4 regions of the Paenibacillus glucanolyticus genome follow, and region 1 is predicted to be linked to each of the others. Evidence: riboswitches for the same ligand, from Rfam matches in the RefSeq annotation. Region 1 holds a riboswitch; each other region holds the start of a gene.
The links. A riboswitch is a leader RNA that binds a small molecule or an ion and turns the genes downstream of it on or off. The one in region 1 is predicted to bind cyclic di-AMP.
Positions count from the first base shown of each region.

Region 2: linked by a shared signal. The riboswitch ahead of WDY75_RS28555 (hypothetical protein) and the one ahead of WDY75_RS30205 (C40 family peptidase) in region 1 are both predicted to bind cyclic di-AMP.
Region 3: linked by a shared signal. The riboswitch ahead of WDY75_RS15345 (universal stress protein) and the one ahead of WDY75_RS30205 (C40 family peptidase) in region 1 are both predicted to bind cyclic di-AMP.
Region 4: linked by a shared signal. The riboswitch ahead of WDY75_RS05325 (TrkH family potassium uptake protein) and the one ahead of WDY75_RS30205 (C40 family peptidase) in region 1 are both predicted to bind cyclic di-AMP.

Region 1 is NZ_CP147845.1:6,569,170-6,574,869, forward strand. Features, by position in the region: gene WDY75_RS30195 (M1 family metallopeptidase) at 1-701, shown strand, start outside; gene WDY75_RS30200 (hypothetical protein) at 713-1,540, shown strand; cyclic di-AMP (ydaO/yuaA leader) riboswitch at 1,887-2,025, shown strand; gene WDY75_RS30205 (C40 family peptidase) at 2,030-2,503, shown strand; cyclic di-AMP (ydaO/yuaA leader) riboswitch at 2,906-3,044, shown strand; gene WDY75_RS30210 (C40 family peptidase) at 3,049-3,522, shown strand; gene WDY75_RS30215 (GNAT family N-acetyltransferase) at 3,662-4,162, shown strand; gene WDY75_RS30220 (c-type cytochrome) at 4,323-4,679, shown strand; gene WDY75_RS30225 (4a-hydroxytetrahydrobiopterin dehydratase) at 4,795-5,106, opposite strand; gene WDY75_RS30230 (hypothetical protein) at 5,216-5,509, opposite strand.
Region 2 is NZ_CP147845.1:6,191,081-6,196,780, reverse strand. Features, by position in the region: gene WDY75_RS28580 (serine hydrolase domain-containing protein) at 1-30, shown strand, start outside; gene WDY75_RS28575 (hypothetical protein) at 221-550, opposite strand; gene WDY75_RS28570 (YpjP family protein) at 772-1,530, opposite strand; gene WDY75_RS28565 (proline dehydrogenase family protein) at 1,973-2,893, shown strand; gene WDY75_RS28560 (hypothetical protein) at 2,917-3,381, opposite strand; cyclic di-AMP (ydaO/yuaA leader) riboswitch at 3,507-3,678, opposite strand; cyclic di-AMP (ydaO/yuaA leader) riboswitch at 4,230-4,398, shown strand; gene WDY75_RS28555 (hypothetical protein) at 4,527-4,937, shown strand; gene WDY75_RS30830 (potassium-transporting ATPase subunit F) at 5,087-5,164, shown strand; gene kdpA (potassium-transporting ATPase subunit KdpA) at 5,195-5,700, shown strand, end outside.
Region 3 is NZ_CP147845.1:3,222,064-3,227,763, reverse strand. Features, by position in the region: gene WDY75_RS15360 (ABC transporter ATP-binding protein) at 1-479, opposite strand, end outside; gene WDY75_RS15355 (TetR/AcrR family transcriptional regulator) at 476-1,108, opposite strand; gene WDY75_RS15350 (cation:proton antiporter) at 1,271-2,515, shown strand; cyclic di-AMP (ydaO/yuaA leader) riboswitch at 2,666-2,816, shown strand; gene WDY75_RS15345 (universal stress protein) at 2,953-3,621, shown strand; gene WDY75_RS15340 (TrkH family potassium uptake protein) at 3,703-5,052, shown strand; gene WDY75_RS15335 (hypothetical protein) at 5,661-5,700, shown strand, end outside.
Region 4 is NZ_CP147845.1:1,114,874-1,120,573, forward strand. Features, by position in the region: gene WDY75_RS05320 (CPBP family intramembrane glutamic endopeptidase) at 1-1,199, opposite strand, end outside; cyclic di-AMP (ydaO/yuaA leader) riboswitch at 1,489-1,634, shown strand; gene WDY75_RS05325 (TrkH family potassium uptake protein) at 1,700-3,040, shown strand; gene WDY75_RS05330 (potassium channel family protein) at 3,057-3,731, shown strand; gene WDY75_RS05335 (LysR family transcriptional regulator) at 3,766-4,683, opposite strand; gene WDY75_RS05340 (hypothetical protein) at 4,801-5,070, shown strand; gene WDY75_RS05345 (succinate dehydrogenase cytochrome b558 subunit) at 5,165-5,700, shown strand, end outside.

The sequences.
Region 1 (5,700 bases):
CTGAAGAGAGAGTGATGGAGAAGGAATACGGCATTACCTCCAACACCGCAGCTCAAGGAGCGTCGATTACCTCACCTGCACCGCTGAAAATGGATTCCTGGAAATACAGCTCCCACGAAAACTATGCACTGAACGTTTACACGAGAGGCAAACTTGTACTGCAAGGCATAGAACGGCAGGTCGGTCCACGGATGATGGAGAAGATTCTGAACACCTATGCCCAGAAATACCGTTTCAAGCACCCCACCACGTCCGACTTCCAGAAGGTCGTTGAACAAGTAAGCAAAACCTCCTGGCAGTCTTATTTTGACCAGTATGTATATGGAAACCAAATGGCGGACGTCGCAATCGATCTGATCAAAACCAAAAATAAAGGGACGCAGGACAATCCAGAGTATGAATCTACGGTCAAGATTACAAGCAAAGACGGAGATGTTACCGATGTCCCGATCATATTTGCGTTCGAGGACGGCAAGACCGTGGAGCGAACCTGGAGTGGCAAGGACGGTAAAGTCACTTACACTCTGGACTACACCTCGCCGCTATCCTGGGCGATGGTTGACCCGAAATACTCCATGGTTCTTGAGAACAAACACATCAATAATTATATGAAGGCAGGAATGGATCCGAAAGTGGTGACACGCTGGAATCTCAGCATTACCAAACTCGTGGAGACGCTGTTCGGTAGCCTGTCATGGTGAGGGGTGAGCACATGAAAACTTATGCAGGCCAAGGGTGGACCAGTGTTAAAGACCAATTATACGTCTCTATTCTGCTCTTCTTATACCGTTTGCTGTGGGGATATTGCCTGTACCGACTTGTAAAATCAGCCGTCGTTCCCCTTCTGATGCGGTATCCAGACTCTGCACCTAACGAACTGAGCCGGCTATTGTTCTTCTACGAGGGAGAGATGAGCCTGACGTTAAGCAATACGGTCCATACCTACGGATGGCTTCTGGCTGGATTGCTGCTCATCCGGATGGTGCTCACCCCGCTCATACGGGCAGGCATCTTCTATAACCTCCACCAGGAAGCCCAAGGTGAACGCGGCTTGTTCTTCTTCACGGGAATGCAGAAGCTGTGGAAACCCGTGACGATATTCTATCTGATCGAGTTGATCCTCACCTTTGCTCCCGGCTACTGGATTGTGCCCAAAATTCTCCCGATCCTGCTCAACGGCATCCAGGAGCCCGCTCTGCTGCTCCACGCGCTGCCCTATGCGGCAGGCTGGTTCCTGTACGCCTATCTGATTCGGATATCCCTGCTCTATATGCAGTTTGGCCGTATCGGTGATTCCGGTATGATCAGCTCTATTCTAACTCTCTTCAACAATCTGGGCACGGCAGTCCTCCTGTCCATAACCGTGGGCGGTGCCGCCGTTGTTATACTTCTGCTCCTTAGCTCTGCCTCACTCATCTGGGCAGGACTAATCGGTTTAATTATTCAGCAAGCCTCCTATTTTCTAAATGGACTTTTCCAAATTTGGGTAATTTCCTCCCAGTATCATCTGTGGAAATCATCATCCTCACAGCACTCCTAGAAGTTACATTTCGTTACAATAGTATGATCGACAGGCTCGCGAATAAACTGTAACCGGAAGCGACATGGATCTTAATCCCTGCCATTTTTACAGAAAATAGGATTTCATTTATCCTCCATATCACAAATTTCAGAGCGCGAAATTACAAAAAAACCCGTTCCAGCATGACTGGGACAGGTTTTTTTGTTTAAATATACACTTTCCTCGTTTGCCAAAATGTTAATACTCTGCTAAAATAACGAATATGTTAGTAACAACTTTGTCATCTTTACTGTAACTTTTGCTGGAACTATGTTATTTCGTTAATCATGTTGGAACGTCAGACGTCAATGAATGGGTTCATCAACATTTTAAGGAGCCGAATTCCCATATCGATTGGGAAGCGGGGGATCCGTTTTGGGTGAATTGATCTCGCAAGAGAGGGATCATAGGGGACCTTCAACCGAACCCTTAAGCTAACCTCGCAGGCATTGGAAGGAGCATTTCGTTTTGAAAAAGAAGTTAACGGCCGTTTCTCTCGGCCTAGCCCTCGCGCTCACATTAGGGACCGGAAGCGCTTTCGCCGATTCCAAATTAAATACCGCAATCAAACCAGCCATTGGTGTATCTTATAAAACAGGTGGAACCACAACAAATGGTTTTGACTGCTCCGGCTTCACCACCTATGTTTACAAGAAGCTTGGTCTCAGCCTGCCACGAACATCTACCGCTCAATACAAGGTAGGTACGGCAGTATCCAAGAGCAATTTGAAAGCTGGCGATCTCGTGTTCTTTAACACATCCGGTAAAGGTGTATCTCATGTGGGTATTTATGTTGGGGGTGGAAAGTTCGCTCATTCCTCATCTTCTCGCGGTGTCATTGTCAGTCCGCTAAGCCAAAGCTATTACGCACAGCGCTATGTGGGCGCTAAGCGAGTGATGAGTCAAAGCACGTACAAATCTGTAGCTGTAAACTACAACTAATTGGAACTTTATTGATTTATCCTTATAAGAGAGCCCTGGAGTTTTGAGATTGTGCCGATCTCACCCAGCGGCTTTTTTCTTTTGTTCACTGTGTATACCTCTATAACGTTTGGGACAACGAAAAAGTTCCCGCTTTTCAAAAAAAATATAAATTTTATTAATCCAGAAACAACTTCATCAGCATTATTGGCAGCCCTTCATAAAGATCCTTACCTTTTATATACCCTTCCCGGCCTTCATTAAACGCAATATTGGAAAATAATTGATTATACCTGACACTTCGACAGCTGATGCTATTGAATAATAGCGAAAGTCATCAAGAAATAATTGCCAAGCTTGTTTGCTGTCTGATAGAATGGGTACAGTAACAACTTTGTCATTAATGTAAGTGCTTTAATACATAGATTACGATTGCCGAATTCCCATGGATATGGGAAGCGGGGGAACCATTTACGGGTGAATTGATCTTGCTGTCAAGGGATCATAGGGGACCTTCAACCGAACCCTCAAGCTAACCTCGCAGGCAGCGGAAGGAGCTCTTCATGCTGAAGAAGACGTTATCAGCGGCAGCCCTGAGTATTACGTTACTGTTCACTTCAGGCATTGGCAGCGTGTTTGCCGATAGTGCGCTGGACCAGGAAATTGATAAGGTATTGGGTACAAGATATAGTTATGGAGGTACAACCACGAGCGGATTTGACTGCTCCGGTTTTACCATGTATGTGTATGCCAAACTCGGCCTGAAGCTCCCGCATCAATCCGGCTCTCAATTCGATATGGGGACAAGCATAACCCGCAAAGATCTGCGGGCTGGCGATTTGGTGTTCTTCAACACAACGGGGAGCGGTATATCCCATGTTGGCATTTATGTAGGCGATGGCAAGTTTGCCCATGCCTCGTCGAATCGAGGTGTCGTCATCAACCGACTTGCTGAGGATTACTATGATCAGCGTTACGTCGGTGCCAAACGCATCATGAGTGATGATAAGTATGAACAATCGGCCGATACATCATCCTAGATGATAGAGGCTGACGATCCAGTGCACAGACCTACTGCCCGTTAAAGGAGAGCCCGCCTCTCTTTGACGGGCTTTTTCATGCAGCTCGCTCCCTTATATAAAGGGTACATGGATAATATACGAATGGAGGAAACTACCAATGGATGTTACCCCTATTTCATTTCGCGCCGTCATCATGCGTGAGGAACACGCTGAAGAAATATGCACCTGGTCCTATCCCCCTCCTTACGATATCTATGGCTTCCTTCCTTGGGAGCAGATGAAAGGGCTCGAGGTGGAATTTGGCGATCCGATCATACGCCAGCAGCAATATATCTCGATTCTGGATGACCAGGATTCTCTGTGGGGGTTTGCCCAGCTGTTTCCCATACACGAAGTGACACGGATCGGGCTTGGCATGCGGCCTGATTGGTGCGGGCGTGGAATGGGTAAACGATTTATGCAGACCATAACGCAGGAGGCCAGGCGCAGGAGGCCTACGGATGAGATTGATCTGGAAGTAATGACCTGGAATGAGCGTGCGATCCGTGCTTATGAAGGGGCGGGATTTCGCATCACCGATACGTATGAGCGGCTTACTCCGCAGGGAAAAGGCATTTTCCACTGTATGGTGTATGAGCCTCCAGCAAATGAGGAATAGTAAGCTTGTCTATATGAAAAAGCACAAATTTGTGTATTTTTTATGAAGCCTCTTTGGATCGTTGCTTTTTTTGTCACAACTGGCTATGCTGTCTAGGGATGTTGGTTTATAATGGAGACAAGTGCAAAAGTGCAGTATACATAGAAGGGACGATATGACGATGCAAAAATGGATCATGAGCGGATTGTTCTTCGTCGCATGTGCGTTGGCTATCGCGCTGATGTTTACGCTCCCAGGTAAGGAACAGGTAGCTCAGGAAGAGAAGCCAACCATGCCGGAAGTGACTCTCGATGCTGCCGCAGCGGAAGCCACACTGAAAGCAAGCTGCATTAGCTGTCACGGTGACCAGCTTCAAGGCGGCGCTGGACCAGCTCTGAATCAGGTAGGCGGACATATGGATGCGGATGCCATCTTCAACGTTGTAACCAAAGGTCGTAAAGGAATGCCTTCCTTTAAAGATCAGCTGAAGCCTGAAGAAATCGCAAACATCGCGCTGTACCTTGCTGAGAAAAAATAAAATCAGCTTACACGCAAAACACGCTTGATATCCGGAGAACCTACCGGTGCAAGCGTGTTTTTACATTAATTGGGGCCTATGGCGATTCTAACATCCTCATTGTCTCCCGCTTCTATTACTCCGCCTTGCTGTCCTTGGAACGACTCTTCTCGTAGGCCTCGTTAAATTGCTGCGCTTCCTTAATATCCACAGCCGTAATGCCGCCGTCATCCCATGAAGTAAGACGCAACGTAACAACTTTATAATCTATGGTGATGTAGGGGTGATGTCCGAAAGCTTCCGAAATAGCTGCCACTTCATCAACAAAAGCGATTCCCTTCATGAAGGAGGAAAAGGTATACTTTCGTACAATCCATCTCCCTTGCTCAAACTCCCAACCCTCAAGCTTTTCCAGATGAGCCTCTACTTCTTGCTGCGTATAAAGCATCTTTTATCTTCCTCCCCGAAAAAAACCTATCGTAAAGCAGACTGACACATTGTATTGGCATTCTGTCATCTATTCTATTCTGCCCAGTATCTGTTCATAACTGACGTGATTATACAAGAGCTACAAAGGCCAGTTCTTCTTCACCAATCAAAATATGTATTCGATGGTTGGTCTGGTCATGCATGACAACGCCGCTGCCCACGCTAATAACCGGTTCGGTACCCAAAGCGTAGAACAGATCCTCTGCCAGCGCCTCATGAACCTCCGTTTTCTCGGCCTCGCCCAGATTGTTCCATTCCTCCGCTTCCATTTCAAAGAAGACATAGCTGTCGGAAATTCTCCCAACTGCTTCCGTTAATTCTGCCAGAATTTCGCCGTAATCTCTTCCGTGCTTAACGCCCATCTCGATCACTCCTTTCCTTGCCGTACTTAGCCTCGTTTCCCTTCCTTCCATTATACCGGAAATTACAACTAAAAAAAAAAGCCCGACCTGACGATAAATAGGATAACGCCCCACAAAAGGCGCCCGGTTCTCCATGAGAGCCGCTCTGACGAATGGATTCGTTATTTTATTTCTCACGGATGAGGTGTGGT
Region 2 (5,700 bases), 380 kb from region 1:
CGGGAGATTAACGGCAAGGCCAAGGCGTAGAACATGTGATTTTTGCTTTTCTCCAAACGGATATGATGTGGTCGTCATCAGACCAATGGGCTAAAGTTTAATCAACCTGGCCTTTTACAGACTGAAATTATGTAAAAAGCTGAACTAGATGATGCTAGTTCAGCTTTTTCAGTATATTCTTATACCTTCTTGGTTCGAGTCGGCTGGGTTTAGAGTATCGTTAACTACAATTAATCAGCTTCTGTATCCATTTGATCGTTATTTCATCTTTGACCTCTAGGCTCCAATCAGTCGGAAAGCACAAATATTGTTCTTCTTCGGGCATTTTAGGCAGCTGAGAATGTACAATAATATCAGCGTTACCGTCATGATTGTAGTATTGAGGAAAGCGGTATTCCTGGCCTTCAAGTGACCGATACACATAAAAACTGAACTCAATATCACCCACTACACAGAACGCATGACCTTGAATCCTAGGATCGCACCAGACATGGGTGCCTTTCAGCTTGCTTAATGAAAGCAGGAAGCCGTTCTTTTGAGCTTCCGTCAAATGAAAGTCGTCCAAATAATACCTGGACGATATTCGATCAAAATTCGTATCGATAATCTGGTAGTTTAGAATAACTTCGGCGCCCTTTTTAAGAACGGTATTAAAATAATCTTTCTGGATTCCGCCCTTATACCTGGATAATCGGCTTTTTACCAAGTAGTCGATATTACTATGGTCTAAATTTCGACCAAACGTTAATAGAAATCGTCTCTTATGCAACTTTACTCTGAACCCCACTTTGGAAGTGAATTATGGTATAAATCAATATTTCCTTTATGATCAGGCCAATCATCTTTTGTATGATAGTGCCACCGAGTATGATTTCTTGATTGGGAAGTAAAGACATCTAGTCTCAAATATTCTGTACCATCTTGACCAAATAAAGAAATAATTTGCTCGCCCTGATTAATCCCGTTCGGTGCGGAAGGTAACTCAGGTCCTTTGTTTCTAGTATAACCATATCTTTCATATTGCGCTTTAATTCCTGGCTCTATTTGAGGCCAAACTTCTCTATCGAAACGATCACCGAGTTGCTGCTGGATTTTCTTTCCCATCTTCTTTTTTACAGCTGCTTTTACTATAGCAGCAACAACCGCCCAAACAATAGGCCAAATCGCCGGTGAAATTTCACTCTGAATACTGGGATCTGACAAGTGACTAATCGTTGAGGTCTGACTATTTGCTATATCTGCAAAAGCAAGTATCAAGGCAAATTCTTTGCTGTACTCGTCGTATTCCTCCATTTTTAATTTTAAATTGTTGTCTGTTTGGATTGCTTCCTCTATGCTTGTAGAATGTTCTTGAATAAATAATAGAAGTTCTTGAATCTCGCTTTCTGATAGTTTTAATTCCTCTTGAGTCTTTTGCAGTTCGCTATGTGCAGGAAGCGCGGATACAGTAATTGCTGCAAATACCGTATTTAATAACATTACCAAAGCCAAAAAAGCGGCTACTTTTTTAATTACTCCCCAAAAACTCAAAAAATCAACCCCTTACTGTTATTTTTTGTAATTAACACGAATAATATATATTAAAATCCTAAAATTTAACAAATGAAAAAAGTTGTGTTTTCTCTAAAAAAATAGTGTGATTATGAATTTATAATAGTAAAAATGGTATATTATAATATTTACAGTTATCTCTTTTACATATGGCGAACTTTTCTACTTCAATTGTCTGCAAATCGAAAAATCAATCGGAACTATAATGATTTTAAAATGCTCAATAAAAGAATCTTCGGCATGCAAAGAAACCTCTCCACTATCGTAATGGAGAGGTTTCTTTGCATGCCGGAAAGCCAGAATCGCTCCGACACGGCCATTGCCTGCGTGATATGTATGTCTTCCTGCATGCCGTCATGATTTTTGCATATGAGTTAAGGTAGAGGGTGCATTTGGTTTACCTTACAAAGGGGGCGCATGCATGGACGGAACCGAGTTTTACCGTAAAGTGATCCTGACGGTGTCCGGCAATAAACTCGTGAAGTGGCTGTCGATCAAATACGGAAGGAAATTGGCAGGCCGATTCATTGCCGGCAATACGCTGGATGAGGCCTTGGATGAAATCGAGAGGCTCAATGCGAAGGGCATTCTCGTCACGCTGGATCATCTGGGGGAGGGCATTACGACGCAGGACGAAGCGGCCGAATACCGCGAGGAATATTTGAAGCTTGTGGAGGGAATCGCACAGCGGGGAGTGCAGTCAAATGTGTCATTGAAACCGACGCAGATGGGCATGGCACTGGACCTTGAGAAGGCTTACGAGAATATCAAGTCGGTGGTGAAAAAGGCGAAAGAGTTTCGCAATTTCGTGCGTCTGGATATGGAGGATTCGCCATATACCCAGGCGACAATCGATATGACGCTGCGGCTCCATAAGGAGGGGCTGCCCAATGTGGGCACCGTGATGCAGGCCTACTTGTTCCGCACGGAGGAAGACGTGCGAAGCCTGATGGAGGCGGGGGTCAATCTGCGCCTGGTAAAGGGGGCATATAAAGAGCCCGGAACCATTGCCTTTCAGCAGAAACGCGAAGTGATCGATAACTATAAAAAATTGATCAAAATGCATTTCGATCAGGGAGCGTACACTGCGATTGCCACGCACGATGACAATATCATCGACTGGGTCAAGGTGTTTGCCGAGCAGAGCCGCATAGAGAAAGAGGATTTCGAATTTCAGATGCTGTACGGGCTGCGAATGAACGATCAGGCTGCGCTTGCAGAGGATGGCTATCGCATCCGTTGTTATATGCCCTACGGGACGATGTGGTACCCGTACTTCACCCGGCGGCTGGCGGAGAAGCCGGCTAACCTCATGATGGTGCTGAAAAATATGTTCAAGTGAGGGGTGTGAACACCGCCCTTACCTTAAAAGAAATAATAAGCTTGCGAGCAATCCATCAGGAAGGACCGCTCCAGCGGGAGGCTGCCTAACCGTTCGCGAGTTACATGCTGGTGCAGGTCCGCCTCCAGATCGGCTAACGCCGATACGGCGAGCAGCATCCGAGTGGATCCCCATTGCTGCTGCTTCTGAGCATAGCGTATGGCCTCAGTCACGGGCATGCCCCGCAGCCTTGCAAATACAGATGCCCAGCGGACCAGATCTGCGAATTCTCTCGTGCTCGGCAGGGCATATTCCGCATAACCGGCTGCTTCTCCGCAGCTGATTTTGAACAAGCCGCAGTTCCAGCTTCGATCACTCCAGGGGATAAAGCGTTCAGCCGAGCCCCAGTCGAAACGGAACATCTCCATATAGCGGATGGGCTCTTCACATATTGTTGGCGCTGTTTGGATGGCTGTTGCCTGTGCTTCGAATTCGATGAGTTTCGTCATGATCTACGCTCCCTTATAAGATGTTATATGCAAGACAAAAAGGCCTGGTGAGCAGAGAAACCCCGCTCTCCAGGCCTTTTTCCGGTTAGCAGCCGATGAAGCGGCCGCTTTAGCTTGGCTGGATCGTGTTCTCTCTCAATACGCCTACGAGGTTAGCTGTCGGATTCGGGCTTGAGAGCGCCCTACCACAATGCCTGGTCAGGCATCGCGGATTCACCCCATTCACCAACAGAAGTCCTATCGGTGATATTGGTTCCCCCGTCTCCCGATCTGTCGGGAGCTCAGCGTATAACGTGTGTTGCGAATAGATGGATGAATCATACGCCGGAGGCAGCCAAAAGTAAATGACCGTATTTGACGCATACATTCCGAAAATCGATGAAATCCGTAAAAGAAAACGTGTACATTTGGTATTGTCATCTATTATCATGGCAAAATCTCAGTATCTCGATGGATTGCGATAAATTCGAGAAAACAAGAGAAATACATAGTATGGAGCAGTATTCGAGAGATAATGAAGACATACTGGTTAGATCTTGTTCCACATTCAGCCACACGTGTTTCTGAGCTCATTTACATCCCGCACGGCCGGACGTATGATACGAACTATGAATTGACGGATGATTCCAAGAGCAGGGCACAGCGGCAGCCGGTCGATAAGATTCATAAGGATACAAGGCAGTGTGAGAGCTGCGGTTCTCCTTTATGAATGAGAACCTCGGCGAAGGCACCATGGGTCTTCCAGAGGCTCAGGGTCAAGCGACTCTCACGGCTTGACTCTGACGGCTGTACAGTTCTGCCAGGCTTGGAATATAAGTCAATAGCTAATTGAATAACATGCTACTCGTTTTCAATTTTCGCTGAGTCCTTGAATGGAAAAGGAACGGGGGAACCAGTCGGGAGATGAACTTGATCTCTCAGGGGTGAATCCCATAGACAAGATAACGGTCTATGGGTAGGGCGACTCTCACGCCCGAATCCGTCAGCTAACCTCGTAAGCGTATCGAGAGAGGCAACGATTGTCGTGGACTTTAGCCACGGTGTATTTCACCGTGGATGAATAAGAAGCCTGCGGGAAGAGTTCTTCTCCTCCCGCAGGCTTCTTTTTGTTGCCTTCTCTTTCTGAAACTTAGGAGGAGAAACACATGGAGAAACCGCAGGATTTCATCTTGGTATCCGCCCCGAATAAGGCCGGGGAGGAATTTATCCGCCAGTTGATGTACAAACATATTTCGTTTGCAGCTATAGCCAACAATCGGGCCGAGCAGGAGAGGATGATGGAACTGGGCTGCAAAGACATTATTCTGATTGATACCAGAGACGAGTCAACCTGGATCATTCCCGAGTTTCCCGTCAGCAAGGTGTTTCTGTTCGAAAGCAGCTTGAATCTGTGCTGCCGCTATTTGCGGATTTGCCGGACATGGACAACAAAGTCGATTTACGTCATTACCCACTCCAGCAATCCGCGGTTGATATATAAGGGACTGGGCGCCGATGTGGTGCTTCATACGAACCATCATCAGGTATCTTTCCTGATTTCGTCCATTGTCAGCTAGTTGCAGATTTAATGCCAAATACGGTTCGTGGAGGATTGGATTATGCAGGATTTTTATATGGTGCTCATATTAGGAGGGACCTACGGACTGTTCATGCTGTTTATGTCCTGGTGTGGACGCGTGGTTTCAGAACCGGAGGCTGATCAGCTGTGATCATATTATTGGTATGTACGCTCTTTATTTTTCTGTATTTGATTTATGCGCTGGTTCACCCTGAAAAATTCTAGGGGAACCGCTGAAGGAGGAAGGCACTCGTCATGGGCATTATACAAATTGCCATCGTTATTCTGGTTCTGCTGCTGCTGGTTAAGCCGCTCGGAACCTATCTATATCAGGTATTTCGCAATGAAGATAACCGAACCGATAAATGGTTCTCCTGGGCAGAGAAGCCGATATTTGCACTGATTGGCTTGAAAGACCGCAAGGGGATGACCTGGAAAGGGTATGCTCTCAGCTTTGTCATTACGAATATCATACTGGTAGCTTCAGGCTACCTGATTCTGCGGCTGCAAAAGGTACTGCCGTTCAACCCGAACGGAATCGATAATATGGAATCAACCTTGTCATTCAATACGATCATCAGCTTTATGACCAATACGAATCTGCAGCATTACAGCGGAGAGTCGGGGCTATCCTATTTTGCGCAGATGGCTGTCATTACGATGATGATGTTTACATCGGCGGCGACCGGGCTGTGCGTGGCCATCGCTTTTATCCGGGCAGTGACCAGTAAGGGGACAACCGTCGGCAACTTCTTCGAGGA
Region 3 (5,700 bases), 3.3 Mb from region 1:
CCGGAGGTAGGCTCATCCAGAAAGAGGATATCCGGATCATGCATTAACGCCCTGCAGAAATTCAGCCTCATCTTCATCCCTTTGGAAAGGTGTGAAACCATCATATTGGCTGCATCTGACAAATCAACTTGTTCAAGCAATCTCAATGGATCCTCCGTATTCCCCTTGTAAAGAGATCGAAAAAGTTTTAAATTTTCGAGAACCGAAAATTTGTTGTAGAAGTTAGGAAATTCAAAGGCTACACCGATTCGCTCGTAATATTCCGGACCGATTTCCTTAATTTCGTTTCCCATTACCTTTATGCTCCCACGATATCCCTTCAGAACACCGATCAGCAGCTTCTGCGTTGTGCTTTTACCTGCACCAGACGGGCCGAGAAATCCAAAGATTTCTCCAGACCGTATGACAAAATCAAGTCCCTGCAGGGTCGGCTCTTTACGATTGGGATAAGTGAAATGAAGCCCGCTTACTTCGATCACAATCCCTCACCTCCTTGTGCCCCTTTGGACACTGCGAGCATACCGGCAGATAATAACTCTACCAACAATTCGATCGTAGCTGTAAATGGTGCTTCTCCAATCTCTTTTCTGTGCAGCGTAAGAAACGCCAAGGATCTGATCATGCCCACGATGGATTCGGGTGCCGTACCATTCAAAATGCCGGCTTTCTGCCAAGCTGCAATCACTGGCAGGAGAGCATCCTGATCCTCGGTAAAGTTACGGTCCAGCAGTTCCTTCGGTAATTTCCTGAACAACAGCTCCATCTCCCCCCGATCCATCATCTGTCGAAGCAGCGGGCTCTCATCCATCATCCTTAATGAATACAAGAGAAACCGTTTGATGCTATCCTGGCTGCTGACCTGTTCCGGAGGAAATAAGTCTAGAACCGCACTGCGGATTCGATCCTCCTCTTCCAGAATCAGTTCATAATACAATTCCTCTTTCGATCCGAAGAACATGTAAAATGAGCCTTGGGCAATGCCGACCGCCTTCGTTAATTCTTCAACACTCGTTTTACGGAGACCAGACTTTTCGAAATGCTGACGTGCCTCCACCAGCAGTTTTTCTCGAATCCACTTACGTTCTTCGTCAGAGAATTTTTTTGGCATATCGTATTTCACATCCTTAATCAGCATAGGAATGATTCTGTGATTAATTTTATTTTATATTCATAAAATACGCCCTCTTTTTCCCATTTGTCAATATATTTGTTGTTTGGAGGTCATTAAGTTACAATAACTGGAGATTATCTTCTTTAAGGAGGGGGCTCTATGCATCATTTTAATGAGATATTCGTTCAATTGTTAATTCTACTAGCGGTTTCGATGGGGGTTATCGCGGTAGCCAAAAAAATGAATCAGCCCTACTCTATTGCTCTTGTTATCGTAGGTCTGCTGCTTGGATTGATCCACGTGCCGGTGCTGGATGAAGCCGAATCTTTCATCACCCAATCGAATGTGTTTCAAGCGATCATTATTTCCCTGTTCCTGCCAATCCTTCTCGGGGATGCTACGCTAAAGCTTCCATTCTCGCATCTTCGTGAACAAGGCAAGCCGGTGCTTGCCCTTGCTTTTGGCGGCACCTTGCTCTCTTTTCTTCTTATTGCTCTTGCCATGTACGGGCTTATGGGATTACCTTTAGTCGTTGCATTTACCTTTGCGGCTTTAATGAGCGCCACAGATCCGATCAGTGTCATCTCCATCTTCAAGTCTTTAGGCGTACCGAAGAAAATCGTGACGATTATTGAAGGGGAATCGTTGTTTAATGACGGAATTGCCGTTGTGTTGTTTCAGATCTCTTCCGTTTATTTACTTACATATATGGAAATGGGCTGGGCGGGAGCAGGCAGCGGCCTATTGCTCTTTCTCAAGTTCAGTGTCGGCGGTATCGCAGTTGGAAGCTTGCTTGGGTATCTATTCTCACAGCTCATTCGCTTCTATGACGATTATCCGTTAGAGATTGCGTTCTCAATGCTCCTCTTCTTCGGAAGTTTCTTTATCGCCGAGCATTTCCATGTATCCGGTGTGATTGCCGTCGTCGTGGGCGGCTTGATTTTCGGCAGTTACGGAGCGCGCATCGGGATGTCGGAGACGACCAAGATGAACATTAATTCGTTCTGGGACGTCATCACGTTGATTGCAAATTCATTGATATTCCTGATGATCGGTCTCGAAATCAAACATATTAACTTCGCAGACAAATGGGCGTTAATCGGTGCCGCCATTCTGATCGTTCTCATCGGTAGGACTGTGGCCGTCTACGCGAGCCTGTACTTCCTGAGACCCTTCCCTTCATCATGGAAGATGGTTTTGAATTGGGGAGGGTTAAAGGGCAGTTTATCCATCGCACTCGCCTTAAGTTTGCCCTCAACCTTCGCCGGCCGCGACGATATACTCGTGCTCACGTTTAGTGTTGTCCTTTTCTCACTTCTCGTGCAGGGGTTAACCATCAAACCATTGGTTAAGAAGTTTGGATTAGCTAACCCCGTGAAGGAAAAAGACGGTGCGGATATGTAAGTAACCTTCGGGTAATCAAATAATAACTTGAAACGAGTATATACAAAACAAAGATTGAATTCTACCTCAACCCATGAATGACATTCATTGCCCATGGCAGACTGTTTACTTTTAGCTTATTTTAGCATAATATTTATTACAATAAATTTTATACGCATTACGCTTAATCCTCTATGAGGAACGGGGGAACCAACAAAAGCTGCTTAAGCTTTAGGGGTGAATTCTTTCTGATTAAGAAGGAACGGGAACTCTCAATCCCGAATCCGACAGCTAACCTCGTCAGCGTCTTGGGAGAGAACACTCTTCTACTTTGACTTGTCCAAAATTCGTACAGCCAAGGTCTGGAAGCAGATATATCTCTGCAACCAGGCCTTTTTAATTTAAGCTAATGTGGTAATTACCGTCTACTGAAGAATAAGAAAGGAATGATTTATCTGTTGAACAACGAAAAAATACTGGTATGCGTGTATTATGGTCCGAACGGCGAACGCCTCATCCGCCGAGGCGGTGAATTAGCCCATCTGCTTCAGTGTCCCCTGTTTGTGTTGAGCGTTATACCCTTACGTGAGAATGAGCTTGATCAGACACAAGAAAGGTATATGGCTGAGTGGCAAATGAAATGCGACGAATATGGGGCGACCTTTATCGTCAAACCAAACAAAGATCGCAAGGCTTCCGAAATCATAGCAGAAACTGCCAAAAACCTTCATATTACCCAACTCATCATCGGGCAGTCTGGACAAACACGATGGCAAGAAATTACGCGCGGGTCGTTTGTCAACGAACTCCTAAACCAGATTGGCGAAACGGATCTGCACATCGTGGCAGTTCAGAGGATGGATGAACAAATTACTGACACCCATGAACGAGGGATTCGAGTCGCCGTTTTCAAAGAGGGTCCTCATTATATAATCGGTAATAAGGAATCCGGGGGCAACCCTGTAGCCAGCGGACTATTTTTCAAAGAGTTGAATACCGATTTTGACACCGGTTTGCTAAAAATAAAAACAGATCAAGAAGTCCAATATCTAAAAATAAGTCACGGAAAAGTAATAGACTCGTCTTTATTCCAAAACAGAGAAATGTATGCCAAGGACGAAGATTAATAAGAAATGGGAGTGGAATTTGTGAGAAGACCCTCTATAAATTCAAACGATCGAAATACACAACATTCCGCTCCTGGCAAAATGGAGTTGTTCATCAACAAGCTTAAGAAAAAGATGAGCCCTCCCCAACTCATCATGCTTGTTTTTTTCACATTGATATTAATCGGAGCCGCATTGCTTGCGCTTCCCCACTCTTCCTCCACCGGAAGTTCAGTTGGTCTGCTGGATGCATTATTTACGGCAACGTCAGCAATATGCGTAAACGGACTCGTTGTCTTGGATACCGGCAGCGTGTTTTCAACTTTTGGACAAGTCATCATTATGATGTTGATCCAAATTGGCGGACTTGGCTTTATGACCTTTGGTGTCATGGTCGCCATTGTTTTGGGGAAAAGAATTGGCTTGAAACAACGGCTCATCATCCAGCAAACCACCTATTCGACTTCGGCACAAGGTTTGGTTAAATTGTCAATGTACATGGTACTTATCGCTTTCGCATTTGAAGCACTGGCAACGATTGTTCTAACACTTCGTTGGCAATCGGATTTTGGATGGGGGCAGGCGGCCTATTACGCCCTCTTCCATTCCGTTTCCGCATTCAACAATGCCGGTTTCGCCCTGTGGTCTGACAGCCTGACACCCTTCGTTGGCGATCCGATCGTCAATATTACGATTGTCCTGTTATTTATCATTGGAGGTCTCGGCTATATCGTCATTGTGGATGTATTCCAAAAACGTTCATGGAAAAAACTTTCGCTTCATTCCAAGGTTGTTCTGGTCGGGACAGGAACGCTGTCCCTGCTTGGTTTTCTATTTATATACTTTATGGAGAGCTGGAATCCGTCAACCTTTGGCCAATTGAGTGGGAGCGAACAAGTACTGGCTGCTTTTTTTCAAGGCATAACGCCACGAAGCTCGGGGTTTAATACGATTGATATCGGCAGTATGCTGGCAGCTTCTCAGTTCTTCATTATTATTCTGATGTTCATTGGTGCTGCTTCCGGAGGGACAGGCGGCGGTATTAAGATCAATACACTTGTTGTACTCATATTAGCTACAATCCAAACCTTTCGCGGGGGTGGTCAAATCCATGCCTTCAAGCGCAAAATAGCAGGCGAAACCGTTATGCGCGCACTGGCCGTTGTCATGAGTTCTCTGGTGGTTGTGCTGGGAGTTTCCCTATTGCTGACCATTTCAGAAGGAATGCTGGAAGAGCATTTTTTGGAAGTGCTGTTTGAAGCGACATCCGCTTTCAGCACTACTGGATTGTCGATGGGATTGACAAGCGAATTATCTCCCGTGGGGAAATTCATTGTAACCATAACGATGTTTGCCGGACGGCTGGGTCCCTTGACACTGGCTTACGCATTGGCTCAGAAAAAGCGTTCATCCAAAATTGGCTACGCGGAAGATCATATTTTGATTGGATAAGACGAGATAATAAAAAAGCCGCGAGTGCGGCTTTTTTTAATTATGTTGTGGCTAGTGCAGGTTTATTTCACCATTCAAGCTCACCTTTAATATCATTTCGGATCATCATCAGTTTCTAATTTTGCATTGGTTCCTTTGCATCAAATCGAGTGTTTTGATCTTAGACGTAGGCTTGATATTGTACGGGATCGTATTTGCGTAACAAAGCTAGAATCATTCTGTATTGTTTTTTTCATCTTACACGATCATTCTCCAAGCCTTGTTGACTTCATTCATGTTGGAGTTTGCAATATGGTATAGCTCATTATGTATCCCCCCTTTGACTTGGTTAAAGTCATCGATTAATTTCATGCATTTTTATAGGGGTATGATGGTTGGCGAGGAAGTTAAAGAACAAAGGCTGCTCCTTATAATTTCCCAATATTACGAATCGCTCTGTCCCAGTGCTTATACGAGCTTTTGTATTGTGATGATTTGTTTATAATTTTGAGACCTTTCTACATCTTCGTTTGAGATATTTGTTTGTTATGCTTTTATTTGGGAGCACGGATTCTTTGAATTTCGGAAAATCGGCTTCTCACAGAATACTCAATGAAGGAGGTTTCCATATGGGTTTGGAAAATGAAGCTTTCTCATTTTTCCCGTTCG
Region 4 (5,700 bases), 1.2 Mb from region 1:
TTCAAGGTAAGACCAAGAACAATAAAGATCAGAGATTGAACTCCGAGCAGAATGAACGCCCACATATACCCCAGCTTCATGCTATCCAGCACATAACGTCCATACCCGGCTTCCTTGGCCCGCGGCCATGGGTTAAGGCCGTCTTCTTTTTGCCACAGCCCGTTGCCCCCGACCAGGGAAAAGTAGAGCAGCGCGGAGAAGATGAGTGAATAGACCGCATAGAATATCATCATGCCGAGAATGCCGGTAGAAGACATGCCCTCGGATTTGAACACGGGTACCAGATTGTACGTATTCAGCATTTGAATAACGAATAGCAGCGCCGATAGGAACAAGCCGCGTTTAAACGAGGTGTAAGCTCTGGTCTTCACACTGTACACAATGGCAAGTATGCCAAGAATCAGGGTAAACAAACCGTAACCCGCCAGCGTCAGCAGTGTTGCATCTTGAGTCTGCTTGTTAACATAAGCGGAATGCGCAGCCGGAATCGAGAAGGATGGCTCATAGGAGCGTAATTTCCCGTGCTCGAAGGTGAAGCGCAGCTCCAGCACGGAATCGCCGATCTTGGTTTCCGGATCCACGTATTTCAGCCGGGGTTCTCCTTCCCGCGTAACCAGCTTCAGATGCGAAATATCGTAGCCTGCACGCTTGAGCCAAGGCTCGGCAAGCTGCTGCTTATCGGCCAAAGTCATGCCGTCCTCTACGACAAGGAGCATTTGTTTCTGCACTTTACCCTTGTTCAGTTCAATCCGGTCATAACTGGAGCGGGCAAAATCATACGAGAACCCAACGATGCCGGAATTCTGCATATGCACGTCCACATTGAGGGCATCGCCTCCCGGCTCGCTGAAGCGAACGCGGTATACGTCATAGGGATATTTGGCCTCAAAGGTTTTGTTGTACTCCGAGAGTTTCTTTTCCCTCGCTAAATATCCGTAAAGCTCCGATTTGGATTGATATGTAATCAATGTCTCCTCAGCTTCCGCAGCGGAGAACTGCAAGTGCTCCTGTGCGAACCTGGAAGCGGCTTGCTGGGCTTGTGCTTTGGATATAATATCCGGAGTGGCCATCTCGGTAGAATCCGTATTGGCTGATGGAAATACCTGAAATAACAGGAACAAAATCAGGCCAACTGCGGCAGGCGCGATGAGCTGCTTCAAGTTGGGCTTCAGCCTCAAAGGCTCTCTTGCACGATTCATGAATTTCCTCCTCTGGAAAGTTGATACTCCACTGGGTATTAGAGCTGCCTGATGAAGAACGCATAGAGCCAATATAACATAGATATGAAAGGGATAAGCAGCTTATCCCAATTTGGTAATAATGAAATAAAACGATGAAAATGAATGAAAGGTTTCGAAAATGTTAGAGAACCATACGCTTGTATTCTTGAATATGCCCAATTCGAGCTCTTTTAAAGACTTTTTGGGTGAAAAACGGCGTTGGGTTACGTACCGGATTGGGTTATAATCACATCATGCTTCAAGGAACCGAATATTCCAGCCGAATTTCGTACTGAAAATGGGGGAACCATGTAATTGGGGTGAATTTCATTATTCTATAGAATAATGAATAGGGCGACCTGTGGAAATGCCCGAATCCGTCAGCTAACCTCGTAGGCTGCAGCACAGGAACCAGACCGTAAGGGGCACTGCGTTTTCCAGTGTCTTTTTTCTTTGACTTTTTTTAAGAAGGTGACGGATTGAACTCCAAATTAAAATGGCTCAGGTTGTCCCCGCCGCAGATTCTGGTGCTTGGTTTTGCGGCCATTATCTTCATCGGGGCTGCATTGTTAATGCTGCCGATTTCCAGTAGAACCGGCGAGCCGCTTGGATTTATTGATGCATTGTTCACTTCGACATCAGCAACGTGCGTAACGGGTCTGGTTGTGGTGGATACAGGGACAACATTCAGTTCTTTCGGTCAGATCGTGATCATGCTGCTGATTCAGATTGGCGGGCTCGGCTTCATGACGATGGCTACTTTGTTTGCCCTGGTCCTCAAACGGCGAATTTCCCTCAAGGATCGTCTTGTCCTGCAGGAGGCGATGAATCAATCCTCGATGGAAGGCATCGTAAGGCTGATTCGCAGAGTATTGTTATACTCACTCGTGATTGAGGCTTGTGGCGCTGTACTGCTGTCTATCCGGTGGGTGTTTGATATGCCGATCGGAAAAGCGATATATTACGGTGTTTTTCATGCGGTGACCATGTTCAACAATGCCGGTTTCGATTTGTTTGGCGATTTTCGAAGCTTGACCGGGTATGTATACGATCCGGTGGTAAACGTAGTCGTGATGTTTTTGATTGTTTCAGGCGGTATTGGCTTCATTGTATTGTCTGATCTGATTGACTTTCGGAAACAGCGGAGACTGTCATTGCATTCCAAGGTGGTGCTCTCTATGACAGGAGCGCTGCTGCTGCTCGGATTTATCGTTATTCTCATATTTGAATTCACCAATCCGCGAACGCTCGGCTCCCTCAATTGGGGCGGGAAGTTCTTAGGAGCGTTGTTCCAATCTGTAACGCCGCGCACAGCGGGTGCGAATACTATAGATATTACGGGCCTAAGGCAGGCCACACAGTTTTTCATCGTGATTCTCATGTTTATCGGCGCATCTCCCGGATCAACCGGGGGTGGTATCAAAACAACGACGTTTACCATAATGGTTGGTGCGGTCATCGCCATGATGCGGGGACGCGACGACATCGTCATGTTCCGTTATCGGCTTGCACAGGAGCGGGTACTGAAGGCGTTAACCATCGCACTTCTCGCCTTGCTGCTCGTTCTTGCGGTCTCCATGATTCTGTCCACGACAGAGGAAGGGGAGTTCCTGGAAATCCTGTTCGAAACAACGTCCGCGTTCGGTACGGTGGGGCTCTCGATGGGCTTAACGCCTGATCTGACCGTGTTCGGCAAAATATTGATTAGTATTACGATGTTTGCAGGACGATTGGGTCCGCTGACACTTGCTTATGCACTAGGGCCGAAAAAGGGTAAAGAATTATATCGTCATCCGGAAGGCAAAATGATTATTGGATAAGGAGTATAGGAGAGACATGAAACCAAAGCAATTTGCAATTATCGGTTTAGGACGATTTGGCTCCAGCCTGGCGCTTGAACTGATGGAACAGGGATATGAGGTGCTCGGCATCGACCGGAACGAAGAGGTTGTCGAGGATATGAGCGAGCTGCTAACACATACGGTGGTCGCGGATGCTACAGATGAAGAGGTGCTTAAATCACTCGGGATCCGCAACTTCGATTGTGGGATTGTTGCAATCGGGAATGATATCCAGATGAGTATTTTATCCGCCATCTTGTTGAAAGAGCTTGGTGTTACCACGGTAGTGGCCAAGGCCATTTCGGTCCTGCATGGCCGGGCTCTGGAGAAGCTGGGCGTGGACCGGGTCATCTTTCCGGAGCGGGATATGGGCATTCGGGTAGCTCACCAGCTCGTTACGCCGAACCTGCTTGACTATATCGAATTATCCAAGGACTATTTGATTGTGGAGATGACGGTTACGGACTGCATGGACGGAAAAACACTGAGCGAGCTGAATACGAGGGTTCGTTATGGCGTAAGCGTGGTAGCCCTGAATAAGCAAACCGGCATTATTGTGGCTCCGACCGCCATGGACGTGGTGAACTCGGGCGATATTATGGTCGTTATCGGATCCAATGATAACGTAGACCGCTTTGAATCTGAAGTCGTGAACATGCTTGAGAAATAAATATAGAAGAAAAACCTGACGGCTATGAACGCTGTCAGGTTTTTTTTGATTTTTCCTCTTCCAGTCTCCGGAACAGAATCTCTGTCTCATCAATCCACCTGCTGGCCGCTTTGCTGAGCTCCGAGGCCTGGCCGTAAATCAGCGACGTCGTTCGACGGGTTTCGATGAGTGCGGGAATATGAATGTCGACCAGTCCGTTATCGGATAATAACTGCGGACGGAGATACGACTTGGGCAGAAGCGCTGCCGCCTTGCAGGTAGGAATCAAACGGACGATCGCCTCGAAGGAGTCAATTTCCATTCGAATATCCGGCATAATGCCCCAGCGGTGGAACAGGTCATCCGTCAGCTTGCGGTACCACGTTCCGGTCGAGAAGATAATCATTGGCAGTCCTTGGAGCTGCTCGATTCCGACGTCTTCGATGTCAGCCAGCGGGTGCGATGAGGGAATGACAAGCTCCAAGTGGTCATCAAACAGCGGAATGCAGTTTAGGCCGGGCTGGTTGATTGAGGAGGCAACGATGCCGACATCCACCCGCTTATCTCTTACATACGAAACGATTTCATGGGTTTTGCCGGTAATCAGCTTGATTTCGGCTGCAGGATGGCGCTCCATGAATGCATTGACCAGCGGGGGCAGCGTCGTCTGAAGAGTGGTCAGGCTGGCACCCAGATTGATCGATATTTGGTCGCCCTCCCGGTAATGGGCCAAAGTCTGCATGAATTTGAGCTGCTGCTGCCGCTGCTCCAGGGCAAAGGTGTACACAATCTGACCGATGGAGGTGAGCTCCAGGCGTTTGCCGCGGCGGTTAAAAAGCTGCAGTCCGAGCTGATCCTCAAGCTTCGCTATTTTTCTGGACAGGGCTGGCTGTGACAAATTAAGCAGCTTGGACGCCTGGTTAATGCTGGATTGCTCTACAACGACGGCAAACATGTCCAGTTCCTCGAACATGAAATTCCTCCTATATAAAATAGACATACGTGCAAATAATTGCTTATGCGTATAGATTATAACGATTAATAATTATATTGCAATTCCATTATAAGAAAAAAAGGAGTAACATGAGACATGACACAAGTTGTTCACACTATTGCAGAAATAGGCAGCTTTTTGTCGTTGAAACGGTTTGAGTCCGCGTTCAAAGAGGTCGGTTTTCAATACTGTGAGGCTTGTGCTGCCGGTGTGCGTTTCTTCAAAACGCTTAGATTGGATGAAGCCAGGGACGTCAGGTGCGCAGCTGGAAGTTTGGGTACGCTGCACCGGAAGGCGCGGCTGAATTCAAGATTCGATGCCGAGTGGCTTCTTGATTCACTTCGCGATCCCAAGCGGGCTTTTTGAACAACCTCTTTAGGACAGGGAAAGTGTAATTGTTCTGAAAATAGGAAAGATTGAAAATGAAAACGCTGCACATTGGAAAGGGGAACGTCAACTAATGAAAGGGTATTATTCCAGAAAGCTACATTCCTTACTTGGTGTCATACCGCTGGGAGCATTCTTGATCAGCCATATGATCTCCAACTTTAAGGCTTTCGAGGGCGGAAAGAAGGGCTTTGAGGGGGCCGTGCATTTCCTGAACAGCATGCCGCTCGTTTTTTTCCTCGAGCTGTTCCTGATCTGGCTGCCATTGTTTTATCATGGCATCTACGGTCTGTACATTGCTTATCAGGCCAAAAATAACGTAGGGAACTACAGTTATGAGCGCAATATTCGCTTTACTATCCAGCGTGTCACCGGGGTTATTACGTTTGTATTCGTTATCTGGCATATGTACGATACGCGTTTCCAAATCATCATCGGCAAAATCACGCATGATGATCTGGGCGCCACGATGCACAACATTATGAACAACCCCGTGCTGTTTATTCTGTATGTTATCGGTGTAGTCTCAGCAACCTTCCACTTCGCAAACGGCCTGTGGGCGTTCCTCGTCAGCTGGGGCATCACCGTCGGTCCGCGCGCGCAGAAGGT